2 regions of the Caballeronia sp. ATUFL_F2_KS9A genome follow, and region 2 is predicted to be linked to the other one. Evidence: predicted binding sites of a transcription regulator. Region 2 holds the regulator's gene; the other holds the start of a gene.
What was found. Region 2 encodes LexA, which represses DNA repair genes until DNA is damaged. Its sites were predicted from a motif close to ACTGTATNNNNATACAGT; they were not measured.
Positions count from the first base shown of each region.

Region 1: a site for LexA is predicted at 2,916-2,933, ahead of imuA (translesion DNA synthesis-associated protein ImuA). Genes of this name have one in related genera too.

Region 1 covers NZ_JALQEK010000031.1:164,542-168,958, forward strand. Annotated here, with positions in the region: gene NCS67_RS19600 (error-prone DNA polymerase) at 1-791, opposite strand, end outside; gene NCS67_RS19605 (Y-family DNA polymerase) at 804-2,267, opposite strand; gene imuA (translesion DNA synthesis-associated protein ImuA) at 2,191-2,904, opposite strand; gene NCS67_RS19615 (hypothetical protein) at 3,175-3,519, shown strand; gene NCS67_RS19620 (SOS response-associated peptidase family protein) at 3,558-4,417, shown strand, end outside.
Region 2 covers NZ_JALQEK010000004.1:21,047-25,463, forward strand. Annotated here, with positions in the region: gene NCS67_RS05770 (universal stress protein) at 1-250, shown strand, start outside; gene NCS67_RS05775 (DUF2939 domain-containing protein) at 286-885, opposite strand; gene NCS67_RS05780 (hypothetical protein) at 985-1,311, opposite strand; gene lexA (transcriptional repressor LexA) at 1,509-2,186, opposite strand; gene NCS67_RS05790 (sulfate ABC transporter substrate-binding protein) at 2,445-3,467, shown strand; gene cysT (sulfate ABC transporter permease subunit CysT) at 3,558-4,417, shown strand, end outside.

The sequences.
Region 1 (4,417 bases), on a different contig from region 2:
TTGAGCGTTTCGGACAGCGTATGCGGTGGATAGAGATTCGCGAGCCGCAACCGCGAGCGCAAATGCCCTTCTGCGTTTGGCGCCAGGTCATAACCGCACTCGGCAACGGGCTTCCCAATTCGGATTGCCGTCATCGTGTCTTGCAGCGGCTTTCTCGACCGCACGTGCATGACGACGTTGCCCGTCGCGACAACCGGAACGCGATACTGGTCGGCGATGTGCTCAACTACACCGCGGTGGATGTCGTCCATCGCGCGCTGATGCAGCGTGAGACCGACCCACGCGCGCTCGGCGAAGACATCGGTCATCCACTCAAGCTGAGCAGCAAGTGGGCCTTCCTTTGCGGGGAAATCTGGCACGAGAATCGCGAGGCAATCGGGCATGCCTCTCAGATGTGCGTATTCTCTCTCCGGCCTCGAGATGTCATTCGGGGTCAACAGGTACTCGCCCTTGGCTGCCCGCATGCGGCCCAGCGTGATGAGTTCGGAGAGGTTGCCGTAGCCATTGCGGTTTTGAGCCAGCAAGATGAGCCCGAACGCCGGACTCTTGTCTGCATTCACAAGCCGGAAAAACGACCCGATGATGAGGGGGAGCTTCTCTTCTTTCGCCTGGACGTGAGCGCGCACTACACCCGCGAGCGAGCACTCATCGGTAACGGCGAGCCCAGAATAGCCGAGTTGCGATGCGCGCAGCACCAATTCCTCGCCGTGAGAAGCGCCATGGAGGAAAGAGAAGTTGGTGAATGCGAATAGCTCCGCGTAGTCCGGCAACGCCGACGAGGGGAAGTCCACGACGACACCTGCTTATCCGAACAGGCCGTGGAGGAACCATCGGACTTCTTCCGTCTTCACGCTCGGGCGTTCGCGGTATATCCAGTAGCAGCTCTTGTCGCTCGCCTCGGCGACGTAGTAGTCGCGCGTGACCAGCTCGCCATCGTGCCAGCCCGCTTCGATGCGTTCACCCGTCGAGACGAGCTTGAGCGGTGAACCATAGAACGGACGATGGTTCTTCATCATCAAGCGAAGCGGCTCCTCGAGCAGCCATGTTGGACGTGGCAAACCTTCGGGCGGCACCGACAACTTTGCGTCGTCCTGGACGGACACCCATCGGTTCGCGAGCTCGGGCCGGTGGTCGGACGTCGGCGCCGGGCGCAGCACGTTCTCAGCACCCAGTCTTGCGACTAGCAGTTCAAGGAGGCGGTTATGGTCTTCCGCCGAACCGCCCGGGTCGGGGAATAGGTCCTCCGACGGCGGCTCGGCTGGTTGAACCTTCGACGCGGTCAAGCGCACTGCGATAACTGCCGCCTGTAACTCCGTGCGACCGAGCCGTTCTTTCAGCAAACGAACGAGATGCTCTTCGTGCCACGTTGGCTCTGCGAGCGCAATTTCGAGAATGGTCGGTTCGACCGCCTGGCGACCGCGCTCGTGTTCAAGCGACACCGTCGCATGCGTGAGCGCAAGCTGTTGCGCGCTCAACCAGCCGCAGAGCTGCACGATGAGGCGACGTGCGGAGAACAGCACCGCTTCGGCATGCTCGACACGGTCCGGAAGCTCGGTGCGCGCGCTGAAGTTTGGCGGGACCTCGAGCCATTCATATAGCTCCGGTGACAGACCATAAGCACGGTCGAGAGAATCCAACAAATCCACACCACACCTCTTCTTTAGTCCAGCGCGCGGCAGGCGCCGGATGTCGCTCAACGCTCGGCAGCCGAGACCGTGAAACCAGTCAGCGAATGCGCGGACTTCCTGTACGACCATAAACGGTAACGAGTCAAGATGCCGCTCGAGCGAGCGCATCTTGAGTACGCGGCAACGGCCGCGCTTGGCAAGCAGCCAGGCGCCCTGCCCGGTGGGCGCCACGCTCATGCGAACGGTTACGCCTATCGACTTCACGACGCGTCGAATTTGCGAGCAGACGCTTCGAATGCCGCCGAAGAGCCGCAGGCTGGCGGTCACGTCCATGACGACGGTTTGTTCGTCGCATAGCGCGACCTGTGGCGAGAAGCGCAGCAGGCCAAAGGCGACTGCACGCTGCATCTCCGCCTCGAGCTGGACGCTCCGGTCGTACACCGCCGCATCCGGGGCGAGCGTCGTCACCCCGCCTCGTTTCATCCCCGGTAGCACGCCTGCTTCTCGTGCCGCCGCATCCATCACAATCACCTTGTCGCGTTCAAGCACCGCACACCCGTGTTCAGTCGGAGGTGACCACCTCGGACGAAACACCTCCAGCGAAAGCCTGGGCAGGAAGATGGCGACGAACACGGCCATAAGGGCTCAATAGAATCGGCGATGGTTGCAAAGAGACGGACAGCTGCTCGGTTTTGGTTGGGCCTCGTCGCTTCACCACATCGACGACGAGGCCACCATCAGCGGGCCTCACTCCAAGCCGCAGCGTTGCGGGCGAGGCGTCTTGCGCACTCGCCAACGGCCGGATGAGCACGAGCAAAGTTTCGGTCGCTTGGGCAGCCACGTGAAGGCGCCGAAGCGCTTCAGCCCTGATGTGCTGCTGCCAGAACACCAACGCGCCGCAGCTCTTCGCTTGCAGCACGCGTTCGGCGCACCAGAGGGCGTCCGCCGTCTTGGGCGCCTGTAATCTCAACACCTTGTTCAACGGCAAACCGAGATACGAGAACGCCAACGCGTTTGGAACGTGCGGCGCCTGCAGAAGCACGATGGGGCGCGTACTGCGTTCGAGGAGAGCCGGCTTCAATAGCCGCATCTCGCCAGTCCCTGGCTGCTGGACAAGCAGTTCCACCAACGCGCCGAGCGGCCAGCCGCCGCCCGGCAGCTCGGCCGACAGTGCGGCGTATCCGGTGTCGACCGTCTTGCCATACGCACGGGCGAGCTGAGACCCGCGCCAAAGGCTGGGATGAATCGACTCGATGTGTTGAGGTAGAGCGGCCATGTTGCTAAAACACTGTATGGATGTACAGTATCGTAACGCAAAAAGTGAAGCAGTGAATTGCCCCTTTTAGTCGCTACTGGGAAGTCGAATGGCTATGCTTGTGCGGAGGTACCCTAGGGGTGCGACGGTTCTTGCGTCGGAACGAAACGCGGTGTAGTCAGCGCGGAGGATTGAAGGGATTGACGGCGCCGACCGGTTGAACACGTCGTCGACCGAACCATCACCGACTGCACCGAAGTTCGAGCAAGGAGAACAAACGGGACCCACGGAATGGATAAACCTGATATAGACGAAGTGCCGGGCGCACGCGCCGATTTGCTGTGCTTCCTGGTGGCAACCGTCGCTGCGTCGCACACGCTGACGCGCGAATGGCGCATTGACCATGTCGTTGAGAGCAGTCGACTTTGGCTGGCGAGAAGCGGTGTATCGATGCATTGGCTTAACCGAGTGCTGCTTGGCCAGCTTGCGATGAAGATTGCCGAGCGCGAGTTGAAGGCCGCTGGCATCGCGGTACGGCAGAGCGACGTGCAGGTGCTGTTCACCGGCGAAATGAAGCTTAATCACGCGAGCGCGGTCGTTCAGAAGATGATGAAACTGTGCAAACAATCTCTCTGAGCCGGTCAGCCAATCAATCGACCAAAGGAAGGCAACGCATGTGCTACTCGGCCCAAATTCAGGCGGACTATCGCAAGTACGTCAAGCTATTCGGTGCACACATGGACATCGAGGAATTCGCGCGCCTATACTTCGAGCGTGCCGAGGGCAGCAAGGCGAAGATTCCCAAAGCGGTCGACGACGCGTTTCGCGAACCGCAGACTGATGCCGAGAGCGAGATAAAAGCGTTAATCGACCGGTACAATCAAGACCAGACGACGAAGCTTGAGCAGGAGCTATTCAAGCAGCGAACGCGCCTTGCGGATGCCGAGCGCACATTGCAGTCGAAGGTTACGAAGGCGGCCACCGAGAGCATGCGCATTGCGACCGCCAAAATCGAAGCCTCGCTACGCCGACTCGAGGACATCAATCGGACCAAGCCAGAACCGCGCGACTCACGCATCTTCCCCGGCACTTACGCGCCCGTGCTTGTGATGGAGAACGGAAGATATGTGGTGAAGCCGATGCGCTACCAGTGCAGAATCGCAGGCAAGCCCGCGAACTACGACTTCAAATACCCGGGGACTTACAACGCGCGACGCGATAATCTCGAGGGTTTCTGGAAGCCCTGCTTCGGCTACACGCATGGCGTGATGCTAGTGGACGTCTTCTACGAAAACGTCAAGAAGGCGAAGTACGAGAACACGCTGCTTGAGACGCACGACCGAGACGAGAACGTCGTCCTCGAGTTTCGCCCAAACAATGGCCAGTTAATGCATGTTGCATGCCTCTGGTCCAGATGGACCGCGCCAGGGCAGCCCGACCTGCTGTCCTTCGCCGCAATCACGGACGAGCCACCGCCCGAAGTCGAGGCCGCTGGCCACGACCGATGCATCGTGCCCATCAAAGTCGACAATAT
Region 2 (4,417 bases):
TTTCGCGTTCGGCCATCCGATCGACGAAATCGCGGCGCTCGCCGACAGCCTTCAGGTCGATCTCGTCGTCGTCGGGCATCGCTGCCGCAGCGGCCTCGCGCGCTGGTGGATGGGCGCGGGCAACACGCCGCTGCTGGATCGCGTGAAGTGCAGCATCCTGGTTGCCGTCTGTCAGGCCGGTGAATCGGCCGAAGCGGAAGACGAAGCGGCGTACGCGGCGAAGCCCGTCAAGGCCGAAGCCGGGGCGTGATGCGGTGCGAAGCGTGAACCGCGACGCTTGACGCGTCAACCGTTGAGATCGACCGCGACGAGCTTCCACGACACGAGCCCGTTGCGGTGGAAGATCGCGGAGTAGCGCGCATCGCCGGCGCCGTGTTGATACGTGACGACGAACGTGTTCAGGCTTCGATAACCCGCCGTCGTCTGCGGTGGTTCTTTCGGCGGCTGCCGTGCGGCCGTGACGCCGGACGCGGGCGCATTCCCCGCATTCGCTGGTGCGCCGTCGCCAGCTTGCGGCGGACGCTCGCCCGGATCGCCGCGCGGCGGGATGCCGTTCAGAATCGCCGCGACGCCGTCCGGTGTGGCATACGAATCCACCAGCGGACCGACGAGCGCCGCGCCGATCATCGCACCGATGATCGCGAGCGGATTCCCGCTCTTTTGAATATCCACGCGACGCGTGAGCAGCGCCGCGATCTGGTCCTTGAGGCTCGCGCGCAGCGCCGGAAAATCGACGTATTCGTTGACGGTTTGCGCATCCCGGGCATCGGCCGCGCGCTTCACGCGATCGAGTGCGATGTAAGGCGATGCGTAAACGAAACCGAGCGCCGCGACGATAACCAGGACGACGAGCGTAACGACAATAGAACGGGTAGTGCGGGACATGCTTGGGCCAAGCCTCTTGCAAAACGTGAATTACGGATTGACCGCCCGGGCGCCGGTTAAATCCCGTGAATTCACGTCGTGCGTGCGATGGCGTTCCATTCAGGCGAGGATTCCGCCGGCCAGCCCGGCATTTTCCTCGGCGATGCAGCGGTCGATCATGCGCGAAACCTCGTCGATCTTGCCCACCAGAATCACGCGCGATTGCCCGCGATACACGCGCACTGGCGCGCGCTGCTCGGCCTCGGCGTGCACCGTGCTGTTGAGGGAAACGCGAGCGAAGGCCGGCTGACGGGACGGCAACGCGGGCATTTCGTTGAAGAGATCGGGCGTGGCTTCGGCGCGCGGCATGCCGCAGGCGATCAGCGTGCGCAGATGGCGCAGGCGGCCGAATTGACGGAAGGGCAGCAGACGGGCAAAACGTTCCATGATGACTCTCCAGACGATAGGACGCACCGCGGCGCACCGCGCGCGGTGGCCGTCATGCTTGTTGTGTTGTGAGACGCCTGAATCAGGTGTCGAAAGCGGTTGGTGAGGCTATCTTGCGATGTCAATGAGACATTTCGTGTCTCGGTGCGAAAGTAATGTGCTTCGACTTTCGTGCCATGCCCGTTCGCGGGCCAACATCAGAACTCGCCGGAGCGGATCAGCCCGACGGCAATGCCTTCAAGCGCGAAATCGCCGCTGCCGGCGCGCACGAAGATGTTTTCATACTCGGGGTTTTCGGCGATGAGTTCGACGCCGTCCGCGCGCCGTTTCCAGCGCTTGACCGTGACGTCGTCGCCAAGACGCGCGACGACGATCTGTCCGTCTTTCGCTTCGTTGCGCTTTTGCACGGCGAGAAGATCGCCGTCGAGAATGCCTGCGTCGCGCATCGAGAGGCCGCGCACCTTCAACAGATAGTCCGGCTTGCTGGAGAAGAGCGCGGGGTCGCACGCATAGTGCTGCGAGATGTGCTCTTGCGCGAGGATAGGACTCCCCGCCGCGACCCGGCCGACGAGCGGCAGAGACAATTGCATGATGCTCTGATGCGGCAGCGTGAACTGATGCGGCAGCTCCTCGGACCGATCGATGCGAGATGCATCGCCGAGCAGCCGGATGCCGCGCGACGAACCCGCCGCCAGCTCGATGACGCCCTTGCGGGCCAGCGCCCTGAGGTGCTCCTCGGCGGAATTGGCCGAACTGAAGCCGAGCTCCGCCGCGATCTCGGCGCGCGTGGGCGGAAAGCCCGTGCGGTCGATCGCGCGCTGGATGAGTTCGAACACCTGCTGCTGCCGCGCGGTAAGTTTTGATGTTTTGGTCACTGGCTCGAGCCCCTGATGCACTGTATGAATGGACAGGTGACTGTATTTTTATACAGTATTTGTTGCTTTTCAAGCTTTACTTTAAGTTCGCGGCCACGAAGCCTCCGCACCGTCGGATCGCGCCCGCCGGCGCTTCTTCCATCCAGGAATATCGTTCTTAGCAGTTTTACGTATAAAAAAGTGAATAACGATTATTTTCAATCATATAGAGGCCTCGTTAGACTGATTCCGTCAATTCGATAAGACGGAGAACGGGGAATGCAAAGCATCAACACGGGATTGCGACGGCTTCTTGCTGCGGCGACGCTCGGCGCGGCGGGTCTGATCATGACGGCGCCGGCGCAGGCGGATACGTCGTTTCTGAACGTTTCCTACGACCCGACCCGCGAGCTGTATCAGGACTTCAATCAGGCTTTCGCGAAAAAGTGGAAGGCGGAGACGGGCGAGACCGTAACCTTCAAGCAGTCGCATGGCGGGTCGGGCGGCCAGGCGCGCGCGGTCATCGACGGACTGCAGGCGGACGTCGTTACGCTCGCGCTCGCTTATGACATCGACGCGCTCGCGGGCAAGGGACTCGTCGGCGCGGACTGGCAGAAGCGCCTGCCGGACAACGCATCGCCGTACACGTCGACGATCGTGTTTCTCGTGCGCAAGGGCAATCCGAAGCACATCAAGGACTGGGACGATCTGACGAAGCCGGGCGTGTCGATCGTCACGCCGAATCCGAAGACATCGGGCGGCGCGCGCTGGAACTACCTCGCGGCGTGGGCGTACGCGCAGCACAAGCCGGGCGGCAACGAGCAGACCGCCAAGGAGTTCGTGACGAAGCTCTACAAGAACGCCGGCGTGCTGGATTCCGGCGCGCGCGGCGCGACGACGAGCTTCGTGCAGCGCGGTCAGGGCGACGTGCTCATCGCGTGGGAAAACGAGGCGTTCCTGTCGCTGAAGGAATTCGGTCCGGACAAGTTCGAGATCGTGGTGCCGTCCGTGAGCATTCTGGCGGAGCCGCCGGTCGCGGTGGTCGACAAGGTCGTCGACAAACACGGCACGCGCAAGCTCGCCGAAGCGTATCTCAAGTATCTGTATAGCGACGAAGGGCAGCAGATCGCCGCGCGCAATTTCTATCGGCCGCGTTCGGACAAGGTGCCCGCCGATCTGACGAAGCAGTTTCCGAAGCTGAAGCTCTATACCATCGACGACACCTTCGGCGGCTGGACCAAGGCGCAGAAGACGCATTTCGCGGATGGCGGCGTGTTCGATTCGATCTATCAGCCGCAATAAGCGTCAACCGGCGACGCGGCGCGTTCAAGACGCCGCGCGCCCGAAGCAGCAACGCGCGCCCACCCCGCGCGCAAAATGGATGATTCAAGGATGACGACTCTCACATTCAGGAAACCGAGCGCGCTACCCGGTTTCGGCCTGACACTCGGCATCACGGTGGCTTATCTGAGCCTCGTGGTGCTGATTCCGCTTGCCGCCACCTTCGCTAAGACGGCGACGCTCGACTGGGCGCAGTTCGTGCGCGCGGTGACGTCGCCGCGCGTGCTCGCATCGTATCGGCTGACGTTCGGCGCGGCGCTCGGCGGCGCGCTCATCAACGCGGTGTTCGGTTTTCTCGTCGCGTGGGTGCTCGTGCGCTACACGTTCCCGTTCAAGCGCATCGTCGATGCGATGGTCGATCTGCCGTTCGCGCTGCCGACGTCGGTCGCCGGCATTTCGCTCGCCGCGGTCTACGCGGGCAATGGCTGGATCGGGCAATATCTCGCGCCGCTCGGCATCAAGGTCGCGTTCACGCCGCTCGGCGTGCTCGTCGCGCTGACGTTCATCGGCCTGCCGTTCGTCGTGCGTACCGTGCAGCCCGTGCTCGAAGACTTCGAGCGCGAGCAGGAAGAAGCCGCCGCGTGCCTCGGCGCGACGCGCTGGCTCACGTTCCGGCGCGTCGTGCTGCCGTCGCTCTTTCCGGCGCTGCTGACGGGCTTCGCACTCGCGTTCGCGCGCGCGTTGGGCGAATACGGCTCGGTGATTTTCATCGCGGGCAACGTGCCGATGAAGTCGGAGATCACGTCGCTGCTCATCATCACGAAGCTCGAACAGTACGACTATGCCGGCGCGACCGCGCTCGCCGTCGTGATGCTGTGCGTGTCGTTCCTCATGCTTCTGTTGATCAACACGCTGCAATGGTGGCTGCAGCGCCGCACGAGCAAGACGGGCGCGGCGCCGGTCAACGTCTC